2 linked regions of the Rhodovastum atsumiense genome follow. Each later gene encodes a partner of the first gene's protein in a complex. Links are inferred from orthologs where the notes say so. Each region holds a gene or a part of one and is shown on either strand. Other genes may lie near its edges.

What was found.
Region 2: the proteins of NBY65_RS02500 (region 1) and NBY65_RS06290 are in contact, whole or in part, in a cryo-EM structure (PDB 8Z1Y), measured with the Escherichia coli proteins. The link is inferred for Rhodovastum atsumiense from one-to-one orthologs.

What each region holds. Positions count from the first base shown.
Region 1 is NZ_OW485601.1:585,959-602,203, reverse strand. The notes cover bases 1,694-4,570. They hold NBY65_RS02500 (ABC transporter permease subunit), read left to right. Parts: upstream 1,694-2,616; coding sequence 2,617-3,525; downstream 3,526-4,570. Other genes in these bases: NBY65_RS02490 (dipeptide ABC transporter ATP-binding protein), read left to right, coding at 4,550-4,570; NBY65_RS02495 (ABC transporter ATP-binding protein), read left to right, coding at 3,525-4,553; NBY65_RS02505 (ABC transporter permease subunit), read left to right, coding at 1,694-2,603. Outside these bases: NBY65_RS02510 (ABC transporter substrate-binding protein), read left to right, coding at 1-1,501; more of NBY65_RS02505, read left to right, coding at 1,599-1,693; more of NBY65_RS02490, read left to right, coding at 4,571-5,518; NBY65_RS02485 (OmpA family protein), read left to right, coding at 6,019-7,149; NBY65_RS02480 (OmpA family protein), read left to right, coding at 7,515-8,591; NBY65_RS02475 (OmpA family protein), read left to right, coding at 8,913-9,989; NBY65_RS02470 (hypothetical protein), read right to left, coding at 10,232-10,813; NBY65_RS02465 (circularly permuted type 2 ATP-grasp protein), read left to right, coding at 10,994-12,469; NBY65_RS02460 (alpha-E domain-containing protein), read left to right, coding at 12,466-13,464; NBY65_RS02455 (FAD-binding oxidoreductase), read left to right, coding at 13,598-15,022; LPS export ABC transporter permease LptF, read left to right, coding at 15,090-16,245. UniProt on the Escherichia coli protein: Part of the ABC transporter DppABCDF involved in dipeptide transport. Responsible for the translocation of the substrate across the membrane.
Region 2 is NZ_OW485601.1:1,410,075-1,421,147, forward strand. The notes cover bases 7,690-10,687. They hold NBY65_RS06290 (ABC transporter ATP-binding protein), read left to right. Parts: upstream 7,690-8,695; coding sequence 8,696-9,679; downstream 9,680-10,687. Other genes in these bases: NBY65_RS06280 (ABC transporter permease), read left to right, coding at 7,690-7,692; NBY65_RS06285 (ABC transporter ATP-binding protein), read left to right, coding at 7,704-8,699. In the rest of the region: NBY65_RS06250 (ABC transporter ATP-binding protein), read right to left, coding at 1-142; nikC (nickel transporter permease), read right to left, coding at 144-1,046; NBY65_RS06260 (ABC transporter permease), read right to left, coding at 1,043-2,056; NBY65_RS06265 (ABC transporter substrate-binding protein), read right to left, coding at 2,053-3,639; NBY65_RS06270 (ABC transporter substrate-binding protein), read left to right, coding at 4,236-5,846; NBY65_RS06275 (ABC transporter permease), read left to right, coding at 5,843-6,838; more of NBY65_RS06280, read left to right, coding at 6,835-7,689. UniProt on the Escherichia coli protein: Part of the ABC transporter DppABCDF involved in dipeptide transport. Responsible for energy coupling to the transport system.

The sequences.
Region 1 (16,245 bases):
GGGTTCGCCCGAGAACTTCAACCCGATGCTCAACACCACCGGGACGACGTTCAACGCCAACCTGCCCATCTACAACCGCCTCACCGAGTTCCGCCACGGCTCCACCGAGGTCGAGCCGGGCCTGGCCGAGAAATGGGACGTTTCCGACGACGGCCGCGTCTTCACTTTCCACCTGCGCCACAACGTCAAGTGGCATTCCAACAAGAATTTCAAGCCGACCCGCAATTTCAATGCGGACGACGTGATCTTCAGCTTCGAGCGCCAGTGGAAGGATAGCAATCCCTACCACAAGGTCTCGGGTGGCGGGTACGATTACTTCGCCGACATGGGCATGCCCAAGCTGCTCGAATCGATCGAGCGCGTCGACGACTATACGGTGAAGTTCACGCTGAAGGAGCCGCAGGCGCCGTTCCTGGCCAACCTGGCCATGGACTTCGCCTCCATCCAGTCCAAGGAATACGCCGACGCCCTGCTCAAGCTCGGCAAGCCCGAGCTGATCGACCAGGAGCCGATCGGCACCGGCCCGTTCGAGTTCGTGGCGTACCAGAAGGACAGCACCATCCGCTATCGCGCCTTCGCGCCGTATTGGCACGGCAAGCCGAAGCTCGATGCGCTGGTGTTCTCCATCACCAAGGACCCGGCGGTGCGGCTGGCCAAGCTGCGCGCCAATGAATGCCAGGTGATGCCCTATCCGAACCCGGCCGACCTGGAATCGATCCGCCAGGATCCGAAGCTGCAACTGCTGTCGCAGCCGGGGCTGAACATCGGCTATCTCGCCTTCAACAATCTCAAGGCGCCGTTCACCGACAAGCGGGTGCGCCAGGCGATCAACTACGCGATCGACAAGAAGGCGATCCTGACCGCGATCTACCAGGGCGCCGGCACGCCGGCCAAGAACCTGATCCCGCCCACCCTGTGGGGCTACAACGATCAGGTGCCCGAACAGGCCTACGACCCGGCGAAGGCGCGTGCGCTGCTCGCCGAGGCCGGCTTCCCCAACGGCTTCGAGACCACGCTGTGGGCGATGCCGGTGCAGCGCCCCTACAATCCCGACGCCCGGCGCATGGCCGAGCTGATCCAGGCCGACCTCGCCAAGATCGGCGTCAAGGCCAGCATCGTCAGCTATGAATGGGGCGAGTACCGCAAGCGCCTGCAGAACGCCGAGCACGGCCTCGCCCTGTTCGGCTGGACCGGCGACAACGGTGATCCGGACAACTTCTTCACCCCGCTGGCCGGCTGCGACGCCGCGCGCATCGGCGGCGGCAGCGTCTCCAAGTGGTGCAACCAGGACTTCGAAGCCCTGATCCGCAAGGCGGCGCAGGTCCCCGTGCAGGCCGAGCGCGCCAAGCTGTACCAGCAGGCGCAGCTGGTGATGCGCGAGGAGCAGCCCTTCTTCCTGGTCGCTCATTCGGTGGTGTTCTGGCCGGTCCGCAAGGAGGTCGTCGGCTTCAAGATGAGCCCGTTCGGCCGCGTGCAGTTCGAGCCGGTCGACCTGAAGTAAGCCCGGTCGCTGTCCGCCTCGCCCGCAAGCGGGGGAGGCGGACAGCCGCCGCACGGCCACTCCCCACCGCCCCGCCACAGTTCCCGGACAGCGCCCCTTGGTCCGCTTTCTCTTCCGCCGCCTGGCACTGATCGTGCCGACCTTCATCGGCGTGACCTTCCTGGCCTTCCTGCTGATCCGCCTCGTCCCCGGCGACCCGATCGAGGTGCGCGTCGGCGAGCACGGCATCGAACCCGAGCGCCTCGCCGCGCTGCGCCATGACTTCGGTCTCGACCAGCCGCTGTGGAAGCAGTTCCTCGACTACGAGGTCGGCGTGGTCACCGGCGGGCTCGGCGTCTCCGTGGTCACGCGCGAGCCGGTCTGGCGGGAGTTCACCACGCTGTTCCCGGCCACGCTGGAGCTGACGCTCTGCGCCATCCTGCTCGCCATGGCGGTGGGCATCCCGCTCGGGGTGGTGGCGGCGGTGAAGCGGGGATCGGCCTTCGATTACGGATTGATGGGGTTATCCGTCACCGGCGCCTCCATGCCGATCTTCTGGTGGGGGCTGATGATGATCCTGATCTTCTCAGTCGCCCTCGGCTGGACCCCGGTCTCCGGCCGCATCAGTGACATGTACTATGTGGAGCCCTGGTCGGGCTTCATGCTGATCGACACCTGGTTCAGCGAGGACGAGGGCGCCTTCGCCTCGGCCGTAGGCCACCTGATCCTGCCTACGATCGTATTGGGAACGCAACCTCTGGCGGTGGTGGCGCGCATGACGCGCTCGGCCATGCTGGAAGTGCTCGGCGAGGACTACATCCGTACCGCGCGGGCCAAGGGCCTGGGCGTGTCGCGGGTGGTGGTGGTGCACGCGCTGCGCAACGCGCTGATCCCGGTGGTGACGGTCATCGGCCTGCAGGCCGGCACGCTGCTGGGCGGGGCCATCCTGACGGAGACGATCTTCTCCTGGCCCGGCGTCGGCCACTGGCTGGTCGAGAGCATCCAGCGTCGCGACTACCCGGTGCTGCAGGGCGGCACGCTGCTGGTGGCGACCCTGGTGATCCTGGTCAATCTCGGCGTCGACATGACCTATGGCTTCCTCAATCCCCGGATCCGTCGATGAGGGCGCAGTCCTGATGTCCGGCAACGAGACCCTTGTCGCGGCGCCGCCGGAAGCGCCGCCCATGCCCGGCCGCATCCGCCTGTTCTGGCGCGGTTTCGCCGAGAACCGTGGCGCGGTGCTCGGGCTCGCCTTCATGGTGGTGCTGGTGGTGCTGGCGGTATTCGCCGACGTGGTGGCACCGCATTCGCCGATCGAGCAGTACCGCGACGCCTTCCTCACCCCGCCGGTCTGGCAGGAGGGCGGAAGCTGGACCTATCCGCTCGGCACCGACGATGTCGGCCGTGACATCCTCTCGCGCCTGATCTACGGGGCGCGGCTGTCGCTGCTGATCGGGATTTCGGTGGTGGCGCTGTCGATGACCTGCGGCACGGCGCTCGGCCTGACCGCCGCCTTCTCGGGCGGGGTGGTCGACACCATCATCATGCGGCTGATGGACATCGTGCTGGTGTTCCCGAGCCTGCTGCTGGCCATCGTCATCGTCGCCATCCTGGGGCCGGGCCTGTTCAACGCCATGCTGGCAGTGGCGATCGTGACGCTGCCCGGCTACACGCGACTGTCGCGCGCCTCGGCGATGTCGGAACTGGCGCGCGACTACGTCACCGCCACGCGCTGCGCCGGCGCCGGGCGGCTTTACCTGATGTTCAACACCGTGCTGCCGAACTGCACGGCGCCGCTGATCGTGCAGGCCTCGCTCGGCTTCTCGGCGGCGATCCTGGATGCCGCGGCGCTCGGCTTCCTCGGGCTGGGCGCGCAGCCGCCGACGCCGGAATGGGGCACCATGCTCGCCGGCGCGCTGCAGTACTACCAGCGGGCCTGGTGGGTGCTGACCTTCCCCGGCCTGTTCATCCTGTTCACCGTGCTCGCCTTCAACCTGTTCGGCGACGGGTTGCGCGATGCCCTCGATCCCAAGCTGAAACGCTGATGCCGCTGCTGGAAATCCGCAATCTCGCGGTCGATTTCGCCACCGCCCGCGGCCGCTTCCGCGCCGTGGACGGGGTGGACGTCACGGTGGACGAGGGCGAGGTCCTCTGCATCGTGGGGGAATCCGGCTCGGGCAAGAGCGTGTCGATGCTCGCCGCCATGGGGCTGATCGGCTGGCCTGGCCGCGTCAGCGCCGAGGCGCTGCGCTTCGACGGCGCCGACCTGCTCTCGCTGTCGGCGCGCCAGCGCCGGCGGGTGGTCGGCAAGGACATGGCGATGGTGTTCCAGGAGCCGATGTCCAGCCTCAATCCCTGCTATCCGGTGGGCTGGCAGATCGCCGAGGCGCTGCGGGCGCATGACGCCGTGCCGCGCAACAAGGTCCGCGACCGCGTGGTGGAACTGCTTGACCAGGTGGGCATTCCTGATCCCGGCCGCCGGCTCTCGGCCTTTCCGCACCAGCTCTCGGGCGGCATGAACCAGCGCGTCATGATCGCCATGGCGATCGCCTGCAACCCGCGCCTGCTGATCGCCGACGAGCCGACCACGGCGCTGGATGTCACCATCCAGAAGCAGATCCTTGATCTGCTGGTCGACCTGCAGAAGCAGCGTGGCATGGCGCTGGTGCTGATCACCCACGACATGGGCGTGGTGGCCGAGACCGCCCACCGCGTGCAGGTGATGTATGCCGGGCAGATGGTGGAGGAGCAGCCCACCGAGGCGCTGTTCGCCACCCCGCGCCATCCCTACACGGCGGCCCTGCTCGATGCCCTGCCGGAACGCGCCCTGGGACGGCGGCGGCTGCCGACCATTCCGGGGGTGGTGCCCGGCATCGACGACCGCCCGCAGGGCTGCCTGTTCAATCCGCGCTGCCGCTTTGCCGATACCGCCTGCCGCAGCGTCCCGCCGACGCTCGCCGGCCCGTCCGGCCGCCGCGCCCGTTGCCATTTCCCGCTCGACCGGACCCCGTCCGCCGCGCCCCCTCCCGGGGTGGCGGACGGGGAGGGACCCAGCCAGGTGCTGCAGCCATGACCCCAGCCATGGAGGCGGCCGCGCTGCGCCGCCATTACCCGGTCGGGGGCGGCCTGTTCGTCCCGAAGGCGCTGGTGAAGGCGGTCGACGGCGTGTCCTTCGTGCTGCATCCCGGCGAGACCCTGGCGGTGGTCGGCGAGTCCGGCTGCGGCAAGTCCACGCTCGCGCGCATGGCGACGCTGATGGAACTGCCGAGCGCGGGCGAGCTGCTGATCGACGGCCGCAAGGTGCCGCTCGACGACGAGGTGGAACGCCGCCGCCTGCGCCTCAATGTGCAGATGGTGTTCCAGAATCCGTACGGGTCGCTCAACCCGCGCAAGACCGTGGGCGCCATCCTCGAGGAGCCGCTCGCGCTGAATGGCCGCGGCGGCCGCGCCGAGCGCGAGCAGGCGGTGCGGGCGATGATGGCCCGGGTCGGGCTGCGCCAGGACCAGTACGGCCGCTATCCGCACATGTTCTCCGGCGGGCAGCGCCAGCGCATCGCCATCGCCCGGGCGTTGATGCTCAATCCGCGCGTGGTGGTGGCCGACGAGCCGGTGTCGGCGCTGGACGTATCGATCCAGGCCCAGGTGCTGAACCTGCTGATGGATCTGCAGGACGAGTTCCGTCTCGCCTACCTGTTCATCAGCCATGACCTGAGCGTGGTCCGCCACATCGCCCGCGAGGTGCTGGTGCTGTATTGCGGCCGCCCGGTCGAGCACGGCCCGAAGGAGAGCGTGTTCGCAGCGCCCCTGCACCCCTACACGCGCGCGCTGCTTGCCGCCACGCCCTCGATCGATGCGCGCCACCGCAAGCAGGTGGCGTCGGTGCGGGGCGAACTGCCATCCCCCCTGAACCCGCCGCCCGGCTGCGCCTTCGCCTCGCGCTGTCCGCATGCGACCGATCGCTGCACGGCGGAGCGGCCGGACTGGCGCGTGCTCGGCGATCACCAGGTCGCGTGCCATTACGCGGAGCAACTGGGGTAGTTCCGAATTCCACCGGAATTCGGGGTTAGACCGGCAGGCTGACCGGGGCCGGCCGCCGGCGGCCGGCAGTCCCGGCCGCCGCGATGGGTGTGGCCGGAGTGCCGCTATCCGGGCCCACGGAAAATCGAAATCAGTGTTGGATCCCCCCGCGCCATCTGCATGCGCGGGTATGTATTTCCGTGGAACCAACCGATCGCCCGGGCAGTGGAGACAGGCTTACCACTCTGGGCAGCTTGAACTTCTGCCGGGCTCCTCTGTTGCGCCCATGCCGCCGTCAAGTGAAACGAACTTGAATTTTCGGTCTTCACTGTATCGTGAATACAACAGCACTGTGTCTGTACTGCCACATAGCTTGGTGGAAACGCACAACGCGCACGTTGTGCGGCCGTGGATGCTGGCTTCGTTCCAACTTGGACACTACGGTTTGCTGCGCTGGACAGGGCGATCAACAGCCCCGCCTCTGGGTCGCTAGCAGAGACCCGTCATGCGAGGAGAGAACCATGAAATTGCGGAGCGTGATGCTGGCCGCGACCATGCTGGCGTTGCCGGTAACGGCGTGGACGGCGGAGCCGATCACTGGCTTGTATATCGGTGGCGGTATCGGATTTGACTACCTGAACTCAGTGAATGCCAAGAGCGTCTCGTTCGCCACCCCGGTCTTCGGCGTGACCAGATCCGTCAGCAGCAATGGGTCGCTTTCGTCGAGTGGCGGTTTCGTCGGGCTTGCCAGCGTCGGCTATGGGCTCGGCAACGGCCTGCGCTTCGAACTGGAGGGCAATTACCGGTCCAATCACACCCGGACCACCGGGACTTCGGGCATTGCCGGCGGCGGCAACATCCTGCAGTACGGCGTCTTCGTGAACGGGTTGTACGACTTCACCGAAGTCGCGAGCTGGGTCCAGCCCTATGCCGGCATCGGCTTCGGCTATATCTGGAACGAATTCCAGTCGGGCCGGTTGTACACCACCAACCTGAACCCGCAGTCGCAGATCAACTTCAGCAATTCTTCCTCTGGTGAAGCGGCCGGGCAGGTGATCCTCGGCGCGGCCTTCCCGCTCGGTGTACCCGGCCTGGCGCTGACGACCGAGTTCCGTTTCGTCGGCCAGTTCGGCGAGCCGAGCTTCAACGGATCGACGGCCATCCGGCGTGGGTCGGCGGTCGGCCCGGCCAGCGGCACCTCGATCAAGATCGGCAACCCCACCAACGAATCCGTTCTGGTCGGGCTTCGTTATGCCTTCAATGCGGCCCCGCCGCCGCCGCCGCCCGCACCGGCCCCCGTTGCCGCACCGGCGCCGGCGCCCTCGCGCACCTACCTGGTGTTCTTCGACTGGGATCGGGCCGACCTGACCGCGCGCGCGCGCCAGATCATCGCCGAGGCGGCGCAGAACTCGAGTCGAGTGCAATACACCCGTATCGAGGTTGCCGGTCACGCCGACCGCACCGGCACCGCCAACTACAATATCGCCCTGTCGCGCCGCCGCGCCGAGAACGTGGCCGCCGAGCTGGTGCGCAACGGCGTGCCGCGCGAAGCCATCTCGATCGAAGCCTTCGGCTACAGCCGTCCGCTGGTGCCGACCGCCCCGGGCGTGCGGGAACCGCAGAACCGCCGCGTCGAGATCGTCTTCAAGTAGGCGCGCGGGGCCGGGGCGCGTCCCGGCCGGCAACATCGTTGCATCTTCCGCCCGCCGTCGGTCGCAGGACCGGCGGCGGGTTTTTCATGGCGAGTCGGCGATGCGTTCCGCCTTGCCAACTATTCTCTTCTCGTTCGGGAGGTCGTTGCGGGGGCATGCCTGGGTATGGCCGCTCCCGGAGTAGGGGAATATCTGTTGCAAAAAAGCAACTCTGTGTCCCCGAAAACCGTCTCTGGATCGCGACAGAGACAATCACTGCTGGTCACTACGGGACCCGAACACTACCTTTCCGGCAAGTAGAGCGGGGAAGGCAATCGCCTACCCGAGGGCGCGCATAGCGGCCCGGAACGCGAGGAGAGCACACGATGACGATTCGGAACGCGCTGTTGGCCGCGTCCGTCTTGGCCCTGCCGGCTGTGGCGCAGGCGCAGCCGATCAATGGTCTCTATGTCGGTGGTGGGCTGGGCTACAACTACACGCAGGACATCGACACCAAGGGGACGGCGGCGATTCCCGGTGGCACGGTCAGCGGCTCCGGGAAGCTGACGGGCAATGGCGGCCTCGGCGCGGTCGGCAGCGTTGGCTGGGGCTTCGGCAACGGCGTGCGCGTCGAGCTCGAGGGCAACTACCGTGAGAACCACACGCGCCTGAGCAAGGCGGGTGCGGTCCGTGGCGGTGCCGACCTGCAGACCTACGGCGTGATGATCAACGGCCTGTATGACTTCGACCTCGGCCTGCCGGTGACGCCGTATGCCGGCGCCGGTATCGGCTATGAATGGACGCAGGTCAGCAGCGCGAAGGCGTATCTGCCGGGCGGGCCGAACCAGATCAGCGGCGCGAACAAGACCGAAGGCAGCCTGGCGACGCAGGCGATCCTGGGCGCGTCCTATGCGCTGCCGGTGCCGGGCCTGTCGCTGACCGCCGAGTACCGCTTCATGGCGACGGTCGAGGAGCCCAAGTACAAGGGCAGCGTGGCTGGCGTGCCGGGGACGGTGAAGCTGGGCAACCAGTATAACCACGCTGCGATGCTGGGCGTGCGCTACGCGTTCAACTCGGCTCCGGCGGTGCCGCCGCCGGCCCCCGCGCCGGTGGTTGCCCCTGCGCCGGCGCCCTCGCGCACCTACTTGGTGTTCTTCGACTGGGATCGGGCTGAGCTGACCGCGCGTGCGCGCCAGATCATCGCCGAGGCGGCGCAGAACTCGACCCGCGTGCAGCTGACGCAGATCGAGGTTGCCGGCCACGCCGACCGCACCGGCACCGCCCGCTACAACCTGGCGCTGTCGCGCAAGCGCGCCGAGAACGTGGCGGCCGAGCTGGTGCGCAACGGCGTGCCGCGCAACGTCATCGCGATCCAGGCCTATGGCGACAGCCGCCCGCTGGTGCCCACCGCCGCCGGCGTCCGCGAGCCGCAGAACCGTCGCGTCGAGATCGTGCTGAAGTAGATCCGGATACGATCCGAAGTGGGACGTCCCCCGCCGCCGGCGCCCGCGCCGGCGGCGGATCTGTCTTGATGCAGTCCGTTATCGACTGCGGGCGGGGCAGCCGGACATGAACCGCCGTATCGCTTCGACTCCGGTCGAAGTACAAGAGCCCTGATTCCGGCTCGCATCATGCCGGCGACATCAATCCGATATGAGAACGTGCATTCCCGTCCTGCCGTCATGGCGGATGGGCGCGCCTCATTTTCGTCAAACTCGAATGAAATGCCGTTTCGTCGCCGTATTGCCTTATCGCGGCGAGCCTACAAGCGAGGAGAATAAGCCATGAAACTTCGGAACGCGCTGTTGGCCGCGTCCGTGTTGGCCCTGCCGGTGGTGGCGCAGGCGCAGCCGATCAACGGCCTCTATGTCGGTGGTGGGCTGGGCTACAACTACACGCAGGACATCGACACCAAGGGAACGGCGGCGATTCCCGGCGGCACGGTCAGCGGCTCCGGGAAGCTGACGGGCAATGGCGGTCTTGGCGCGGTCGGCAGCGTTGGCTGGGGCTTCGGCAACGGCGTGCGCGTCGAGCTCGAGGGCAATTACCGCGACAACCACACGCGCCTGACCAAGGCGGGCCGTGTGCAGGGCGGTGCCGATCTGCAGACCTACGGCGTGATGATCAACGGCCTGTATGATTTCGACCTCGGCCTGCCGGTGACGCCGTATGCCGGCGCCGGTATCGGCTATGAATGGACGCAGGTCAGCAGCGCGAAGGCGTATCTGCCGGGCGGGCCGAACCAGATCAGCGGTGCGAACAAGACCGAAGGCAGCCTGGCGACGCAGGCGATCCTGGGCGCGTCCTATGCGCTGCCGGTGCCGGGCCTGTCGCTGACCGCCGAGTATCGCTTCATGGCGACGGTCGAGGAGCCCAAGTACAAGGGCAGCGTGGCTGGCGTGCCGGGGACGGTGAAGCTGGGCAACCAGTATAACCACGCGGCGATGCTGGGCGTGCGCTATGCGTTCAACTCGGCTCCGGCGGTGCCGCCGCCGGCCCCGGTGCCGGTGGTTGCCCCCGCGCCGGCGCCCTCGCGCACCTACCTGGTGTTCTTCGACTGGGATCGGGCTGACCTGACCGCGCGCGCGCGCCAGATCATCGCCGAGGCGGCGCAGAACTCGACCCGCGTGCAGCTGACGCAGATCGAGGTTGCCGGCCACGCCGACCGCACCGGCACCGCCCGCTACAATCTCGGGCTGTCGCGCAAGCGTGCCGAGAACGTGGCGGCCGAGCTGGTGCGCAACGGCGTGCCGCGCAATGCCATCGCGATCCAGGCCTACGGCGACAGCCGCCCGCTGGTGCCGACCGCCGCCGGCGTCCGCGAGCCGCAGAACCGTCGCGTCGAGATCGTGCTGCGCTAACCGGTACAAGCAAGGCCAGGGGAGCCCCTCTGGCCTTGCCCTGGTCCGGTTGACGGAAAAAAGAGGCCCGGAAGACCGCAATCGGTCTCCCGGGCCTCTTTATATGTACCGGTCATCAGCTCTGCGCCTTGCGCATCGCGCCGGATCTTCAACCATCGCGGATGGTCCGGCCGGCGAAGCGGGCGGCATCCCCTGGCAACGAAACCATCCGTTGCCAGGGCCGGGGTGACGGGGGCGCTGCGTTACTTCTTCTTCTTCTTCGCTGCCGCCACGGCCTTCGCCGGCGCGGGGGCCGGCGCCGCGGTCGCCGGGCATTCTGCGAACTTCATCGCCTGCGGCAGGGACTGCGTCTTCGTTTCGGCGAAGCGGGGCAGTTCCTCGGGCTTCTGCAGGGCCATGACTTCATCGAACTGACCCAGGCTGCGTTCGCAGAACTGCGACCCCAGCACCATGGCGCGCTGCGACTGCGCGTTGGCGAGCTGGGTGATGTAGTCGTCGCGCGACTGCTGCCAGCGCCGCTTGTCGTTACGGCTGAAATAGGTCTCCGCCGTCTTCTCCTGTTGCAGCAGCGACGGCCGGTACCGGTTCACGAAGGCGTTGTACTTGTCTTCCGCCCGGCAGGAGATGGCCGTAACCATCAGGTTGCTTTTCAGCGCGGCGACCGAGAACGCCGTCACTTCACCCGGACGGGCACACCACGGCGCCGGAGGCGGCTCGGGCAGCGGCGGCGGCTGATAGGCGACCTGCGGCGGGGCCGGGGGTTCCTTGTCAGTGCAGCCGGCGATCAAAGCGAGGAGAACCAGGGCCAGCGCGGGACGCAGCATGGGAATCATCCAGAGGCAGGGAGGGAAGTGCAGGAATAGGCACGGTCCGCCGTGTCGCGCAACCGCCCCGCTTGGCCCCGCCCCTTCGCTGCAGCGCCGCGAAGAAGGGGGTTGCACGCTGAATATGTCTGCTATGCTTCGTGGCGTTTGCAAACTTTCAGCGCCGGCGAGCACCCCGATATGCCAGAAAGCCAGATCGACGTCGCTTCCGACCCTTTCCGCGATTATCGCCCGGGGCCGTTTTTCTGCGAACTCACGAGCGAGAGGGCGGGCGATGGTGGTGCCGCGGCCGTCGTGCGCGAACGCATTGGATCCATTGGACTCGACGCGCTGCGCGCGCGTGCCCAGGCGGCCGAGAACGATCTGTTCAACCTCGGCATCACCTTCACGGTTTATTCGGATGCCACCGCAATCGACCGGATCATGCCGTTCGACTGCATTCCGCGCATTCTGACCGCGGCGGAATGGCGGGTCATCGATACCGGCGTGCAGCAGCGAGTCGCGGCGCTCAATGCGTTCCTGCACGACATCTACCACGAGCGGCGGATCCTCAAGGATGGCGTGGTGCCGGCCGAACTCGTGCTCGGGAATGCCAATTACCGGCCGGAGATGGAGGATTTCCCGGTCCGGTTCGGCACCTACGTGCATATCTGCGGCACCGACATCGTGCGCGACACCGCCGGCAATTTCATGGTCCTGGAAGATAACGGTCGCACGCCTTCCGGCGTGTCCTACGTCGTCGAGAACCGCCACATGATGTCGCGGGCCTTCCCCGACCTGATGGCGGGGATGCGGCTGCGGCCGGTCGACGATTATGGCGAGCGCCTGTTGAGCGCCATGGTCGAGATCGCGCCCGAGGGGGTGGATGACCCGCAAGTGGTGCTGCTCAGCCCCGGCATCTACAACTCGGCTTATTTCGAGCACGTCTTTCTCGCGCGCGAAATGGGGGTGCCGCTGGTCGAGGGGGCCGACCTGTTCGTCGAGCAGGACCGGGTGTGGATGCGCACCACCGGCGGGCGGCGCCCGGTGCATACCATCTACCGGCGCATCAGCGACGACTTCCTCGACCCCACCGTTGGCCGGCCGGAAAGCCTGCTCGGCGTGCCGGGCCTGATCGGGGCGTGGCGGCGCGGCAACGTGGCGCTGGCCAACGCGGTCGGCACCGGCGTCGCCGACGACAAGGCGGTGTACGCTTATATGCCAAGGATCATCCGCTACTACCTGTCCGAGGATCCGATCCTGCCCAATGTCGAGACCCATATCTGTCGCGAGCCGGAAGGGCTGGCCTATACGCTCGCGCATCTGGACCAGCTGGTGATCAAGCCTGTCGGGGAATCCGGGGGCTATGGCATCACCATCGGCCCGCACGCCTCCCGCGCCCAGCTCGAACATGCCCGCGCGGCGCTGCTGGCCGATCCCGCCAACTGGATCAGCCAGCCGGTGATCTCGCTGTCGGTCGCTCCGACGCTCTGCGACGAGGGGATCCGGCCGCGGCATCTCGACCTGCGGCCTTATGCGGTCACCGGGCGGCAGACCTGGGTGTTGCCGGGCGGGCTGACGCGGGTGGCGCTGCGCCCGGGCAGCCTGGTGGTGAATTCGTCCCAGGGCGGCGGGTCGAAGGACACCTGGGTCCTGGCCGAAGCGGAGGTGGCATGATGCGCAACGAATTGCCGCTGCTCGCGCGCTATGCCGAGGGCCTGTTCTGGATGGCCCGGTATCTCGAGCGCGTCGAGAACATCGCCCGTCTCATCGACGTCACCCAGAATTTCGAGAGCCCCGGCCGCGAGAGCGAAAGCTGGTTCGCCCTGGTGCGCATCAACGCCGACGAGGCGGGCTTCGCCGAGCGTGGGCTGGCCCCGGGGGCGGAGGCGGTGAAGCGCTTCTACCTGCTCGACCACGACAATCCCACCAGCGTGCCGGCCGCGCTGGAAGCGGCCCGCATGAATGCGCGCACCCTGCGCCCGCTGATCTCGACGGAGATGTGGGTACAACTGAACGTCTTTCACCGTGACATGGTGGCGATCGATGCCGCCGATCTGCAGGGCGACCGGTTGTCGCGGCTGTGTGCGCGCATCAAGGAGGGCGTGCAGACCCATACCGGCATCACCGAGGGAACGTTCTTCCGCGACCAGGGCTGGCTGTTCTACCAGCTCGGGCGCCAGATCGAGCGCGCTGACCAGACTACCCGGATGCTGGACATCCGCTATCACCTGCTGGTCCCCGCCACCAACGGCGAGGCGCGGCGCGTGGCCGAGCTGACGCAGTGGGGCGGTGTGCTGCGGGCCGCGGCCGGCTATCACGCCTTCCGCCGCATCGCCCCAGCGGGCTTCACCCCCGCCGACGTGGTAGGTTTCCTGTTGCGTGACAATCACTTCCCCCGCAGTGTCGCGCTCTGCCTGGAGCAGGTCGACTGGGTGCTGAACCGGCTGCGCGCCACCTGGGGGCTGCGGGGCACCGTGCGGGCGCTGGAACAGGTCGAGGAGTTGCGGACCACGTTGCTGGGGCCGACCGTCCAGACGATCCTGGACGAGGGCCTGCATCATTTCCTCGACCATTTGCAATGTGGCCTGATCGACCTCGCCGGCGAGATCGGCACCGCGTTCTTCCGCGACTGGCGCCCCTACGCCGAGCAGTCGCAGAAACAAGGGTAGGAGAGGGGTGCAGGGGCCTTTTGGCCCCTGCTGGAGTCCAGAGGCGAAGCCTTTGGCGGGGTTTGGGGCAGCGCCCCAAGCGCGGCATTGACCCGTGGCGACCCGGCTCTAACTTGGCCGCCGGAGGCCTGCCATGCCGCATGTTGCAACAGAGCGTTTTCTCACCGAGCTGGCAGCCATTGTCGGCCCGAGAGGGTTGCTGACCGATCCGACCGATATCGCACCTTATGCCGAGGACTGGCGCCGCCTCTACCGGGGCCACCCCCCGGCTGTGGTTCGGCCCGCCACCACGCAGGAGGTCGCCGAGGTCGTGCGGGCCTGTGCCGCTGCCGGTGTGGGCATCGTCCCCCAGGGCGGCAACACGTCGATGGTCGGTGGCGCCGTGCCGGCCGAGGACGGCAGTGAGATCGTGCTGGCGCTCGCCCGGCTCAACCGGATCCTCGAGATTGACCCGGTGGACATGACCCTGACCCTGCAGGCCGGGGTGACCCTGAAGGCGGCGCAGGAGGCGGCGGCGGCCAAAGGCTGCCTGCTGCCGTTGTCGATCGCCTCGGAGGGGACCGCGCAGATCGGTGGGGTGCTGGCCACCAATGCCGGCGGCAACAACACGATCCGCTACGGCAATGCCCGTGATCTCGTGCTCGGGCTGGAGGTGGTGTTGCCGGACGGGGAGGTCTGGGAGGGCTTGCGCCGGCTGCGCAAGGACAATACCGGCTATTGCCTGCGCCAGCTTTTCGTCGGCGCCGAGGGGACGCTCGGCATCATCACCGCCGCCGTGCTGAAGCTGGCTCCGCTGCCGCGCGAGGTGGAGGTGGCGCTGTGTGCGCTGCCGTCCGCCGAGGCGGCGCTGGACCTGTTCTCCCGGTTCCAGGCGCAGGATCCGGCCGCGCTGCAGGCATTCGAATATATGTCGGGCTCCGGCATGGATCTGGTGCTGGCGCATATTCCCGGCTCTGCGTTGCCGCTCGTGACCCCGGCCGACCATTATGTCCTGGTCGAGCTGGCGTCTCCGCGGGTCGGGGCTGGTCTGCGCCCGGCGCTGGAGGAGGTGCTGGGGGCGGCGCTGGAAGAGGGGGTGGTGCTGGATGCCGCCATTGCCGCCTCCGGGGCGCAGCGCGCGGCGATCTGGAAGCTGCGCGAGGAGCATTCCGAGGCGCAGAAGCGGGCCGGCGCCTCGGTCAAGAACGATGTCTCGGTGCCGGTCTCGCGCGTCCCGGCGCTGCTCCACCGGGCGGCGGAGGCCTGCGAGGCGCTGCTGCCGGGCATCCGCATCGTCCCGTTCGGGCATCTCGGCGATGGCAACATTCACTTCAACCTGGTCCAGCCCGAGGGCATGGACCCGGCTGCCTTCCTGGCCCGCGACCAGGACCTGATGGCGGCGGTCGGCGCGGTGGTGCGCGACCTCGGCGGCAGTTTTTCGGCCGAGCACGGGGTCGGGCGGCTGAAGCCGGCGATGCTGCCCGGCTGGCGGGGCGGGGCGGAGCTTGAGACCATGCGGCGCATCAAGCAGGCGCTGGATCCGCACGGCATCATGAACCCCGGCAAGGTCCTGCCATGATGTGCAGGCGCCTCCCGGCGCCGCTTCACGGTTTTGCCGGTGGCCCCGGCCCGGCTAAAGTGCCGGCATGAGCGTGCTGCCCATCCGAATCGGCCCGATTGTCACCCGGCTCGATCGCTATATTTTCCGCCAGTTGCTGCTGGCCCTGGTCGCCACCACCGCCGGGCTGGTGGCGCTGATCTGGCTGACGCAGTCGCTGCGCTTCGTCGAGCTGGTGGTCAACCGTGGGTTGTCGGTTCGGGTGTTCCTGGAACTGTCGAGCCTGCAGATTCCTTATTTTGTCTCGGTGATCCTGCCGATCACGACCTTCGTCGTGGTGCAGTTCATCTACCAGAGGTTGTCCGGCGACCGGGAACTGACGGTGATGCGCGCGGCCGGGCTGTCGCCGCTGGCGCTGGCGCGGCCGGCGCTCGCGGTGGCGCTGGTGGCGGTGGCCTGCGGCTACCTGCTGAACCTGGTGCTGGTGCCGGCGGCCTCGCAGGCGTTCCGGCAGTATCAGTTCGAGATCCGCAACCGCGTGGCCGCCTTCCTGCTGCAGGAAGGCGTGTTCACCCCGGTCTCCGACGACCTGACGGTCTATGTGCGGGCGCGCGACCCCGATGGCGGGCTGCGTGGCATCCTGATCGAGGACGCCCGGCAGAAGAACAATCCGGCCACCATCCTGGCCGAGCGCGGGCGGCTGGTGTCATCGGAGGGCGCGCCGCGGGTGCTGCTGATCAACGGCAGCCGCCAGGAGATCGACCGCCAGACCGGCCGGCTCAACGTGCTGACCTTCGCCGAGAACATGATCGACCTCAGCCGCAGCGAGCGCGGGGAGGAGCAGCGATTCCGCGACATCAGCGAGATGTCGCTCGGTGAATTGCTGCATCCGGTGGCGGGGGCGGTACTGGAGCGCGACCTGCCGAAGCTGCAGGTGGAGGCAAACCGGCGCCTGGCATCACCGCTGACCACGCTGACCTTCACCCTGGTCGCGCTGGTCTGCGTGCTGATGGGCACGTTCCGCCGCCATGGCGGGCTGGTGCGGCCGCTGCTGGCGGTGCTGGCGGTGGTCGGGCTGCTGGCATCTTCCCTGCTGCTGACCAATCTCGCCGCCAAGCAGGCGGCGATGATCCCGCTGATCTGGGTGAATGCGGTGCTGCCCGGCCTGGTCTGCGCCTGGGCGCTGTTCGGCCCGCAGTTCCGGCTGGTCCCGGTTGCCCTGCAACTGCGGCTGGGGGCGAGCT
Region 2 (11,073 bases), 820 kb from region 1 along the record:
CGGTGAGCGACTTTCCCGAACCGCTTTCGCCGACGATGCCAAGTTTCTCGGCACCGAGTGACAACGACACGCCGCGCACCGCCGCTACGGGCCCCTGCAGGGTGGAGAAGGCAATCTGAAGATTGGCGATTTCGACCAGCATGTCAGCGCTGCTTCGGGTCCAGCACGTCACGCAGGCCGTCGCCGAGCAGGTTGAAGGCCAGCGAGGCAACGAAGATGGCGATGCCGGGCACCATGGGCACCCACCACTGATCGAGGATGAAGCGTCGGGCGGTGGCGATCATCGCCCCCCATTCCGGCGAGGGCGGCTGCGCCCCCATGCCGAGGAAACCAAGGCTGGCGGCGGTGAGAATGATGCTGCTCATGTCCAGCGTGACGCGCACCACCACGCTGGGCAGGCAGAGCGGCGCGATGTGGCGCAGCACGATGCGGGCGTGCGAGGCACCGGTGAGGCGGGCGGCGGCGATGAAATCGGTGCCCCGGACGGTCAGCGCCTCGGCGCGCGCCAGCCGCGCATAGGGCGGCCAGGCGGTAAGCGCGATGGCGAAGATGGCCGAGGTGATGCCGGGCCGGATGGCGGCGACGAAGGCAAGGGCGAGGATCAGGCGCGGAAAGGCCAGGAAGACGTCGGTCAGCCGCATCAGCACGCGGTCGAGCAGGCCACCGGCATAGCCCGCGACACAGCCAATCGCGAGGCCGACCGGTGCGACCAGCGTCACCACCGCGACCACCATTCCCAGCGTGACCCGTCCGCCATGCAGCAGGCGCGAATAGATGTCGCGGCCGAGTTCGTCGGTGCCGAGCCAATGCTGTGCCGAGGGCGGCTGCAAACGCTGGGCGAGGTTCTGGGCGGCGGGATCGTGGGTGGCGAGCCATGGGGCGGCGAGCGAGGTGGCGATCAGCAGCATGACCACGACGAGGCCGCCGAGGGCCAGCGGGTGGGCGCGGAAACTGCGCCACAGCCGGTAGCGCTGCCCCCACGCCGCCTGGGCGCGCGAGGCGGGGGTATCGGTGAGCAGCCAGTCGCGCCAGGACGCCGCGCTCATCGGACGCGCGGATCCATTAAGCGGTAGAGCAGGTCGGCGACCAGGTTGAACACCAGATACGTTATCCCCACCACCAGCGTCGCGCCCAGCACGGCGTTCATGTCGGCATTCAGCAGCGACACCGTCAGGTACTGGCCGAGGCCGGGCCAGGAGAACACCGTCTCGGTTACCACCGCGCCTTCCAGCAGCCCGGCATAGGTCAGCGCCAGCACCGTCACCAGCCGTACCGCGATGTTGCCGAAGGCATGGCGCCAGATCACCCGCATGGCCGACAGCCCCTTGGCATGCGCGGTGACGATGTATTCGCCGGACAGGGCATCGAGCATGAAGGCGCGCGTCATGCGGGCGATGTACGCCATGCTGAACCAAGCCAGCACGCCCGCGGGCTGCAGCAGATGCGCCACGGCGTCGCGGAAGGCATCCCAATCGCCGGCGAGCAGCGCATCCACCGTCAGGAGGTTGGTGATCGCCGGCACGGTGTCCTCGAACACCACGTCCTGTCGCCCCGGTCCCGGCGCGATGCCGAGGGTGGCGTAGAAGATCAGCAGGGTCAGCAGGGCCAGCACGAAGATCGGCACCGAGTGCCCGGCGAGGCACAGCACCCGGATGGCGTGGTCGGTGCGCGTGCCCTGCCTCACCGCCGCCAGCACGCCGAGCGGCACGCCGGCCAGCGTGGCGATCACGATCGCCACCGTCGCCAGTTCGAGCGTGGCGGGAAAGAAGCGGGCGATGTCGTCGACCACGCTGTGCGAGGTCATCACCGAGCGGCCAAGATCCCCCTGCAGCAGCCGCCCGAGATAAAGGGCGAACTGCACCGGCAAGGAACGGTCGAGGCCCAGTGCGGCACGGGTCTGCTCGACCACGTCCTGCGGCGCGCGGTCGCCGACGATGGCCAACACCGGGTCGATCGGCATCACCCGGCCGATGAAGAAGGTCACCAGCACCAGGCCCAGCAGCGTGATCGCCACGCTGCCGAGCCCGCCAGCGAGCACGCCCAGGCGACGGATCACGCGGTCTTGCTGGCGGTGTAGAAGACGTTGCGACCCGACAGCGGCGCGATCTCGAAGCCCGTGACAACCTTGCGCAGCGCCGCGGTTTCCTGGCTCTGCAGCATGATGGCAAAGGGGCTGCGGGCCTGTGAATCGCGCTGCAGTGACTCGTATTCGGCGATGCGCTTCCTGGCGTCGGTTTCGCGCGCGGCGGCGGCGGCACGCTCGCTCAGCTCGGTGTCCTGCCAGGAATTGCGCCAGGCGAGCGTACGGCTGCGGGCCGTGTCGGAATTGTCGGTGTTGATGTTGAAGGCTTCGGCGTTGGTGTGCGGATCGAAATAGTCCGGCCCCCAGGCGAGCAGGGCAAGCTGATGCTGGCGGGCGCGGGTGCGGGTGAACACCTGGCGACTTTCGCCGGCGACCAGCGTCACCTTGATGCCGAGTTCCCCCAGGTTAGCCTGGATCGCCTGGGCAATGTCGGCAGTGGGCTGGATGGAGGCATGGTCAAGCGTCACCTCGAAGCCCTGGGCGAACCCGGCACGGGCGAGCAGGTCGCGGGCCCGGGCCAGGTCGCGGCGGAACGGCTGGTCCTTGATGGAAGCGGGGAAGCCTTCGGGCAGGAAGCTCTGGTGCACCCGGTGGGTGAAGGGGGTGATGTTCTTCTGGATGGCGTCGTAGTCGATCGCCCACTTGATCGCCTGGCGCACCTCGGGCCGGGCCAAAGCGGGGTGCGCCTGGTTCATGCCCACATAGAGCAGCGAGCCCCGCAGCGCCCGAGAGAGTCGCAGCGACGGGTCGGCCTCGGCGGCACGCAACTGCTCGGCCTGGAGATCGCGAGCGATGTCGATGTCGCCCTTCTGCAGTTGCAGCAACTGCGCGGATGGATCGGCGATGTGCTTGACAATGACGCGCCGCGTTTTCGGGCGGACCAGGGCATGCGGGTTGGTCTCGTAGAGCACCGTCTCGTTGGCCTTCCAGTTGCGCAGCACGTACGGCCCGCTGCCGGCGCTATGGGTCTTCAGCCACTGGTTGCCGAGATCATCTCCCTGGGCATTGGCCAGCACCTCGGCTTTTTCGACCACGCTGGCGACGTTGGCGGTGAGGCAATACAGCAACAGGGTCGGCGCGACCTGGGCGCCGACCGTCAGCACCAGGGTGCGGGGATCGGGCGCGACGATGCGGACATCGACGTTGTCCCTGGCGAAGCCGAACTGGGTGAGGATGAAGGCCGGCGTCTTGTTCAGCTTCACCGCGCGTTGCAGCGAAAAGGCCGCATCCTCGGCGGTGACCGGCTTGCCGGTGGCGAATTTCGCATTGCCGCGCAGGTGGAACGTGAAGGTGACGCCGTCCGGGGCGACCTCCCATGTCTCGGCCAGATCCCCCTTCAGGCGGTTCGGGTCGGCGGGATCGGGCTCCAGCAGGCGGTTGTAGCAGTTGCTCACTGCCTCGCCACCGTTCACCTCGAAGGTCTCGCCGGGATCGAGGCTGATCAGTTGCTCCAGTTGCTGGCCAACCACCAGCACATCCTTCGGGGTGGCGGCAAACGCCGACGGAACGAAAGCGGTCGCGGCCGAGGCGGCCAGAACACTGCGACGGGTCAGCATGGTGGGGCTCCGGAACATCCGAGATCGGCATTGAACGGCAGGGGCATTGTCTCCACAACCTCGCGCCGCCGTGTTTTCACAGAAGGGCGTGAACTCCCGCTCGCTCCTGGCATCCGGCCCACGGGATTCCGCTTCAGGTCGGCACGGAAGGCGGCATGACGGATAAAATGCAGCGATGCCTGCGAAACATCGAAGGTCACGATACCAGGATCCCGGAATGCATCGAACGCCGACAGTCAGCCTCGCCGTGAACACGATACAAGATTGTAAATTCGATTTTTATACGATGCATATTGCGTTGCGCAACACTCATTCGGAATCATGCAACACCCTGACACCCTATCATCGGGGCCTGGCAACGACCATATGTCATTGCAGTTTCGGTTCGACGGCCCTTTAATTTAACGTGCATTTATAGTGTTTTAATTTGCCATGCGAATAAATGTTGTATTTAATGATCCAGGTCGCCAAGCTCCGCATGGCCGCCACCTGCCCCAGTGAGACCAGGTCCATGCCCGGATGCCGCGCCGCGCTTCTCCGTTCAGCGATCGCGCCCGGGCCCATTTCCCGCCATTGCCGAAACCGGAATTTCGTCCATGCACCGACGTGATCTGCTTGCTGGAAGCCTGACCGTCGCCGGTATCCCCTGGCTGTCGCTCCGCCCCGCCGCCGCCGAGGCGCCCGCCACGCCGGTGCGTGGCGGCGTGGCCCGCATCGCGGTACAGGAACCCGCCATCCTGACCTCCGCCTTCCTGCCGACGATGAACATCGGCATGGTTTCTTCGAAGATCCTGGAGGGGCTGGTCAGTTACGACCTCGACCTCAGGCCTGTGCCGGCCCTGGCGGAATCGTGGGAAACGTCGGCGGATGGCCTGCGCGTCACCTTTCATCTGCGGCGTGAAGCAAAATGGCATGACGGAACGCCGTTCACCTCGGCCGATGTGCGCTTCACCCTCCTGAACGTGTGGAAGGCGCTGCATCCCTTCGGCCGCGCCGTCTATGCCAACGTCACCGAGGTCGAGACACCCGATCCGCACACCGCGGTGGTCGTGCTGTCCGCCCCGGCGCTCTATCTGTTCAACTACATCAACACCTATGGCTCGCAGATCCTGCCCCGCCATCTCTACGAGGGCACGGACATCCTGAAGAACCCGGCCAACGCCGCGCCCATCGGCACCGGCCCGTTCCGCTTCAAGGAATGGGTCCGCGGCAGCCACATCACGCTGGAACGCAATCCCGATTACTGGCAGCCGGGGAAACCCTACCTGGACGGCATCATCTTCCGCTTCATCCCCGACGCCGTGGCCAGGACGGTGGCACTGGAAGCAGGAGAAATCGACCAGGCCATCGGCTCGCTGATCCCTGTCACCAGCCTGCGGCGCTTCGCCGACACCTCGCGCTATTCCATCGCCACCGAGGACGGACGCTTCCTCGCTTCCATTTTCCTCGCCCAACTGAATGTCCGGCGCCCGCCCCTGTCCGACCGGCGGGTGCGGCAGGCGCTCTCCCATGCCATCGACCGGGCGGCGCTGGTGCGGCTGGTATGGCAGGGCTACGGCAAGCCGGCCACAGGGCCCATCCCCTCTTCGGTCACGCAGTACTACTGGCACGGCACCCCGCAGGCCTACGACCCAAAGAAAGCCGAGCAACTGCTGGACGAGGCGGGACTCCGCCGCGGTCCGGACGGCAGGCGCTTCCGCCTCAACCTTGTCAACGGCAGCGGCGACAGCCTGGAAGCCATCCGCGCGAGCGAGTTCCTCAAGCAATATCTCGGCCGTGTCGGCGTCGACATCGACATCGACATCATCGTCGACGAACCCGCCGCCTTCCTGCGCCGCGTCTACACCGACGCCAACTACGACATCATGATCTCCAGCCTGCACCGGCTGCCGGATCCGACGCTCGGCGTGCAGCGCCTCTACTGGACACGCAACATCATCAAGGGCGCGCCCTGGACCAACGGCTCCGGCTATTCCAACCCGGAACTGGACCGCATCATGGAGGCTGCGGCGGCCGAGGGCGACGTGACGCGCCGCCGGGCGCTGATCCGGCGCTGGCAGGACATCGCGCAGGAAGACGTGCCGATCCTCGACCTGGTGGAACTGACCTGGACCACCGTTTCCACCGCGCGCTTGCGCAAGCTGCGGCCGCAGGGCGACGGCCTGTTCGCCGGCCTGGAGGATGCCTGGCTGGTGCCCGCCCGGTGATCCGGCCGGCGCTGTGGCGCTATTTCCTGCGCCGGCTCGCGCAGGTACTGCCGGTGCTGTTCGGCATCGCCGCGCTGAACTTCCTCATCCTGCAGATCGCGCCCGGCGACGTGGTGGATGTGCTGGCGGGCGAGGCCGGCGCGGCGACCCCGGAATACATGGCCGCGCTGCGCCGCAGCTTCGGCCTGGACCAGCCGCTGTTGCTGCGCTTCGCCCATTACCTGTGGAACCTGGCGCAACTGCAGCTCGGCTTCTCCTTCCGTCAGAACATGCCGGTGCAGGAGCTGATCCTGACCCGGCTGCCGGCCACGCTGCTGCTGATGCTCTCGGCCCTGGTCATTGCCGTCGTGCTCGGCGCGCTGCTTGGCGTCATCGCCGCGGCGCGGGTGCATAGCTGGATCGACAGCGCGATTTCCGGCCTCGTGCTGCTGACCTACGCGGTGCCGACCTTCTGGCTCGGACTGATGGCCATCGTGCTGTTCTCCGCCGGCCTCGGCTGGCTGCCCTCGGGCGGAATGGTGACGGTCGGCGCGGATCTGCACGGCGGCGCGCTGGCAGGGGATGTGCTGGCGCATCTGCTGCTGCCGGCGCTGACGCTCTCCACCTTTTATCTCGCCGTCTATACCCGGCTGGTGCGCGGCGCCATGCTGGAACTCCATGGCGCCGACTTCATCCGCACCGCCCGCGCCAAGGGCGCGCCCGAATGGCGCGTGACCCTGCTGCACGCCTTCCGCAACGCGCTGCTGCCGATGGTGACGATGCTCGGCTACCAGGCCGCCTCGCTGCTCAGCGGCGCGGTGCTGGTGGAAACGGTGTTCAGTTGGCCCGGCCTCGGCCGGCTGGCCTTCGAGGCGATCCGCGCGCGCGATCTCAACCTGTTGCTCGGCATCCTGTTCTTCAGCTCGATCCTGGTGACGCTGGTGAACCTCGCGGTGGACCTGCTTTACGTCGCGATCGACCCGCGCGTCGACCTGCAGGCGCGACGCTCTTGAACGACCCTCCGGACAGCACGCGGCGGGGCTTGCTGCGCCGCCTCGCGCGGCAGCGCAGCGCCTGTGCCGGCGGGGCATTGCTGACGCTGGTGCTCGCGCTGGCACTGCTCGGGCCGTTCGTCTGGCCGGGCGATCCCTGGGCGATGGCGGCGCCCCCCATGCTGTGGCCGGGCGAGAATCTGGCCAATCCGCTCGGCACCGACGTGATGGGACGCGATCTCGCCATGGGGCTGGTCTCCGGCGCGCGGGTCTCGCTGCTGATCGGCTTCGTCAGCACCGCGATCGCCGCCTGCGTGGGCACGCTGCTCGGCGCGCTGGGTGGCTTCTACGGCGGGCGCGTCGATGCCCTGCTGATGCGCCTGACGGAACTGTTCCAGACCGTGCCGACCTTCGTCCTGGCGGTGGTGCTGGTGGCGGTGTTCCAGCCATCGGTCGCGACCGCGACGGTGGCCATCGGCATCGTCTCCTGGCCGGCCACCGCGCGGCTGGTGCGGGCACAGTTCCTCGCCCTGCGTGGGCGGGAATTCGTGCTGGCGGCGGAAACCTTCGGCATGGGGCCGGTCCGGTTGATCTTCACGCAGATCCTGCCCAACGCGCTGCCGCCGGTGATCGCCATCTCCACGCTGACCATCGCCCACGCCATCCAGACGGAAGCGGCCCTGGCATTCCTCGGCCTCGGCGACCCGAACGTCATGAGCTGGGGCACCATCATCGGCAGCGGCCGCGAGCAACTGAGCGAGGCATGGTATGTCTGCGGCCTGCCCGGCATCGCCGTCATCGTCACGGTGCTGGCCTTCAACCTGCTCGGCGAGGGGTTGAACGACGCGCTGAACCCGCATCTGCAGCGGCGCTGAGGAAACCCGGAATGGCCCTGCTGGAGATCCGCGGCCTGCGCACCTGGTTCCGCACCGAAGCCGGCATGCTCAAGGCGGTGGACGGCGTCGACCTGACGCTGGAGCGCGGCGAGACGCTGGCCCTGGTCGGCGAGAGCGGCAGCGGCAAGTCGGTCACCGCCTGCTCGCTGCTGCGCCTGGTGGAGCCCGCCGGCGGGCGCATCGCCGGCGGGGAGGTGCTCTTCCGCGGCACCGACCTGCTGCGGCTGGACGCGGCCGGTATCCGCGCCGTGCGCGGCGACCGCATCGCCATGATCTTCCAGGAACCGCTCTCGGCGCTCAACCCGGTGCAGACCATCGGCGCGCAGATCGTCGAGGCGCTGCGGCTGCATCGCCGCCTGAGCCGCCGTGCTGCCTGGAAGCGGGCCATGGAATTGCTGGCGCTGGTGCAGATCCCCTCGCCGCACGAGCGGGCCCGCGAATTCCCGCACCGGCTGTCGGGCGGCATGCGCCAGCGGGCGATGATCGCCATGGCGCTCGCCTGCGAGCCGGAATTGCTGATCGCCGACGAGCCGACCACGGCGCTCGACGTCACCACCCAGGTGCAGATCCTGGCCCTGCTGCGCGACCTGCAGCGGCGTCTTGGCATGGGCCTGCTGCTGATCACCCACGACCTCGGCGTGGTGGCGGAAGTCGCCGACCGCGTCGCCGTCATGTATGCCGGCCGGGTGGTGGAGGAAGGTCCGGTCGACCGTTTCTTCGCTGCCCCCGCCCACCCCTACGCGCGCGGCCTGCTCGATGCGGTGCGGCTGGAGGCACTGGCGCCCGGCAGCCGGCTGCCGGAGATCCCGGGCATGGTGCCCTCGCTGGTGCGGCGGCCGCCGGGCTGCGCCTTTGCCCCCCGCTGCGCCCGCGTCTCTCCCCGCTGCGAAGAAGAGGATCCCGTGCTGCGCACCGAAGCCGATGGCTGTCGCCATGCCTGCTTCAACCCGCATCGCGGCGACGACGCCGGCCAGGCCGCGGCATGACGCCGCCGCTGTTGGACCTGCACAGGGTGACGTGCGGCTTCGTCACGGCGCGTGGCGTGGTGCGCGCGGTGGAAGAGGTCAGCCTGCGGCTGCACCATGGGGAAACGCTGGGATTGGTGGGGGAGAGCGGGTGCGGCAAATCGACTCTCGCCCGGCTGGCGATGCGCCTGATTGCCCCCGGCAGCGGCAGCATCCGCTTCGACGGCATCGACCTGGCAACGGCCCGCGGCGAGGACCTGCGCCGCTACCGCGCCGCCGTGCAAATGGTCTTCCAGGATCCCTATGCCGCGCTCAACCCGCGCGAGACGATCGGCACCATCCTGGAACAGCCCCTGATCGTGCATCGCCGCGGCGGCAGGTCCGCGCGCCGGGCCGAGGCGCTTGCCATGCTCGCGCGCGTCGGCCTGCGGCCGGAACTCGCCACCCGTTACCCCTCGGAGCTCTCCGGCGGCCAGCGCCAGCGCGTCGGCATTGCCCGTGCGCTCATGCTGCAGCCGCGCATGTTGGTCTGTGACGAGGCGGTCTCAGCCCTTGATGTCTCGGTGCGGTCGCAGGTGCTGAACCTGTTGCTGAGGCTGCGCGCCGACCACGGTCTCGGCATGCTGTTCATCTCGCACGATCTTTCGGTGGTGCGCCATCTCGCCGACCGGGTGGCGGTGATGTATCTTGGCCGGATCGTCGAGTTCGCGCCACGTGACATGCTGTGGCAGGCCCCGCTGCATCCCTACACGCGTGCCCTGATGGCCGCGACACCGCTCGCCAATCCCGCCGCGGCACGGAGCCGCGTCGCACCGCCCTTGCCTGGCGAGGTGCCGAGCCCGCTTGATCCGCCGCCCGGCTGCCACTTCCATCCGCGCTGCCCGCTGGCAATCCCGAGATGCCGGCAGGAAACACCGGACCTGCACGAGGCAACATCCGGCCATTCGGTGGCCTGCCACCTCGCCGGTGAGTCGCCCTGTGCACTCCCGATGGTCGGATAAGCCGATCCGTCCGGGATCCGGGCGCCGTTCGAGGTGACCGCAACTGCGGTGAAACGCTTGATGCGAAGGGGGGAAAACGATCGTGGTGTATGGAGTGTTGGTGTGGTGGGGTCAGGGTGGGTTTGAAGACCTGGCGGCGACCTACTCTCCCGCGTCTTAGGACGCAGTACCATGGGCGCTGGGGTATTTCACGGCCGAGTTCGGGATGGGATCGGGTGGGGGGACCCCGCCAGAGCCACCAGGTCGTCAAACCCACCCTGATTGTGTGTGTCAGGGTGTGGGGGCAGGTTCTGGTGTTTGCGTCGGTGTGTGTGCGTGGTGAGGCCTGAGTGGCGGTTGGTGTGGATGACTGCTGTGCGTGATGGGGGAGATGATCGAGCCTGTTGGGCGATTAGGACCGGTTAGCTGAGCGCGTTGCCGCGCGTATACATCCGGCCTATCGACGTGCTGGTCTTGCACGGCCCTCGGGGAGACCTGGTTTTGAGGGAAGTTTCCCGCTTAGATGCTTTCAGCGGTTATCTTGTCCGCACATAGCTACCCGGCGGTGCCGCTGGCGCGACAACCGGTTCACCAGAGGTGCGTCCATCCCGGTCCTCTCGTACTAGGGACAGCTCCTCGCAAGTCTCCTTCACCCACGGCAGATAGGGACCGAACTGTCTCACGACGTTCTAAACCCAGCTCACGTACCACTTTAATCGGCGAACAGCCGAACCCTTGGGACCTGCTCCAGCCCCAGGATGTGATGAGCCGACATCGAGGTGCCAAACCTCCCCGTCGATGTGGACTCTTGGGGGAGATCAGCCTGTTATCCCTAGAGTACCTTTTATCCGTTGAGCGATGGCCCTTCCACGCGGGACCACCGGATCACTATGGCCGACTTTCGTCTCTGCTCGAGCTGTCGCTCTCGCAGTCAGGCGGGCTTATGCCATTGCACTCAGCAGCCGATGTCCGACCGGCCTGAGCCCACCATCGCGCGCCTCCGTTACCATTTGGGAGGCGACCGCCCCAGTCAAACTGCCTGCCATGCAGGGTCCCGGATCGGGCTGACCGATCGCGGTTAGACATCAGAAGCGCCCAGGGTGGTATTTCAAGGTTGGCTCCGCCGAAGCTGGCGCCCCGGTTTCAAAGCCTCCCACCTATCCTACACAGTGCTCTCCTAATGCCACTGCAAAGCTGCAGTAAAGGTTCATAGGGTCTTTCCGTCTGACCGCGGGTACCCCGCATCTTCACGGGGAATTCAATTTCGCTGAGCCGATGCCGGAGACAGTGGGGAAGTCGTTACGCCATTCGTGCAGGTCGGAACTTACCCGACAAGGAATTTCGCTACCTTAGGACCGTTATAGTTACGGCCGCCGTTTACCGGGGCTTCAATTCAGTGCTCGCACACCTCCTCT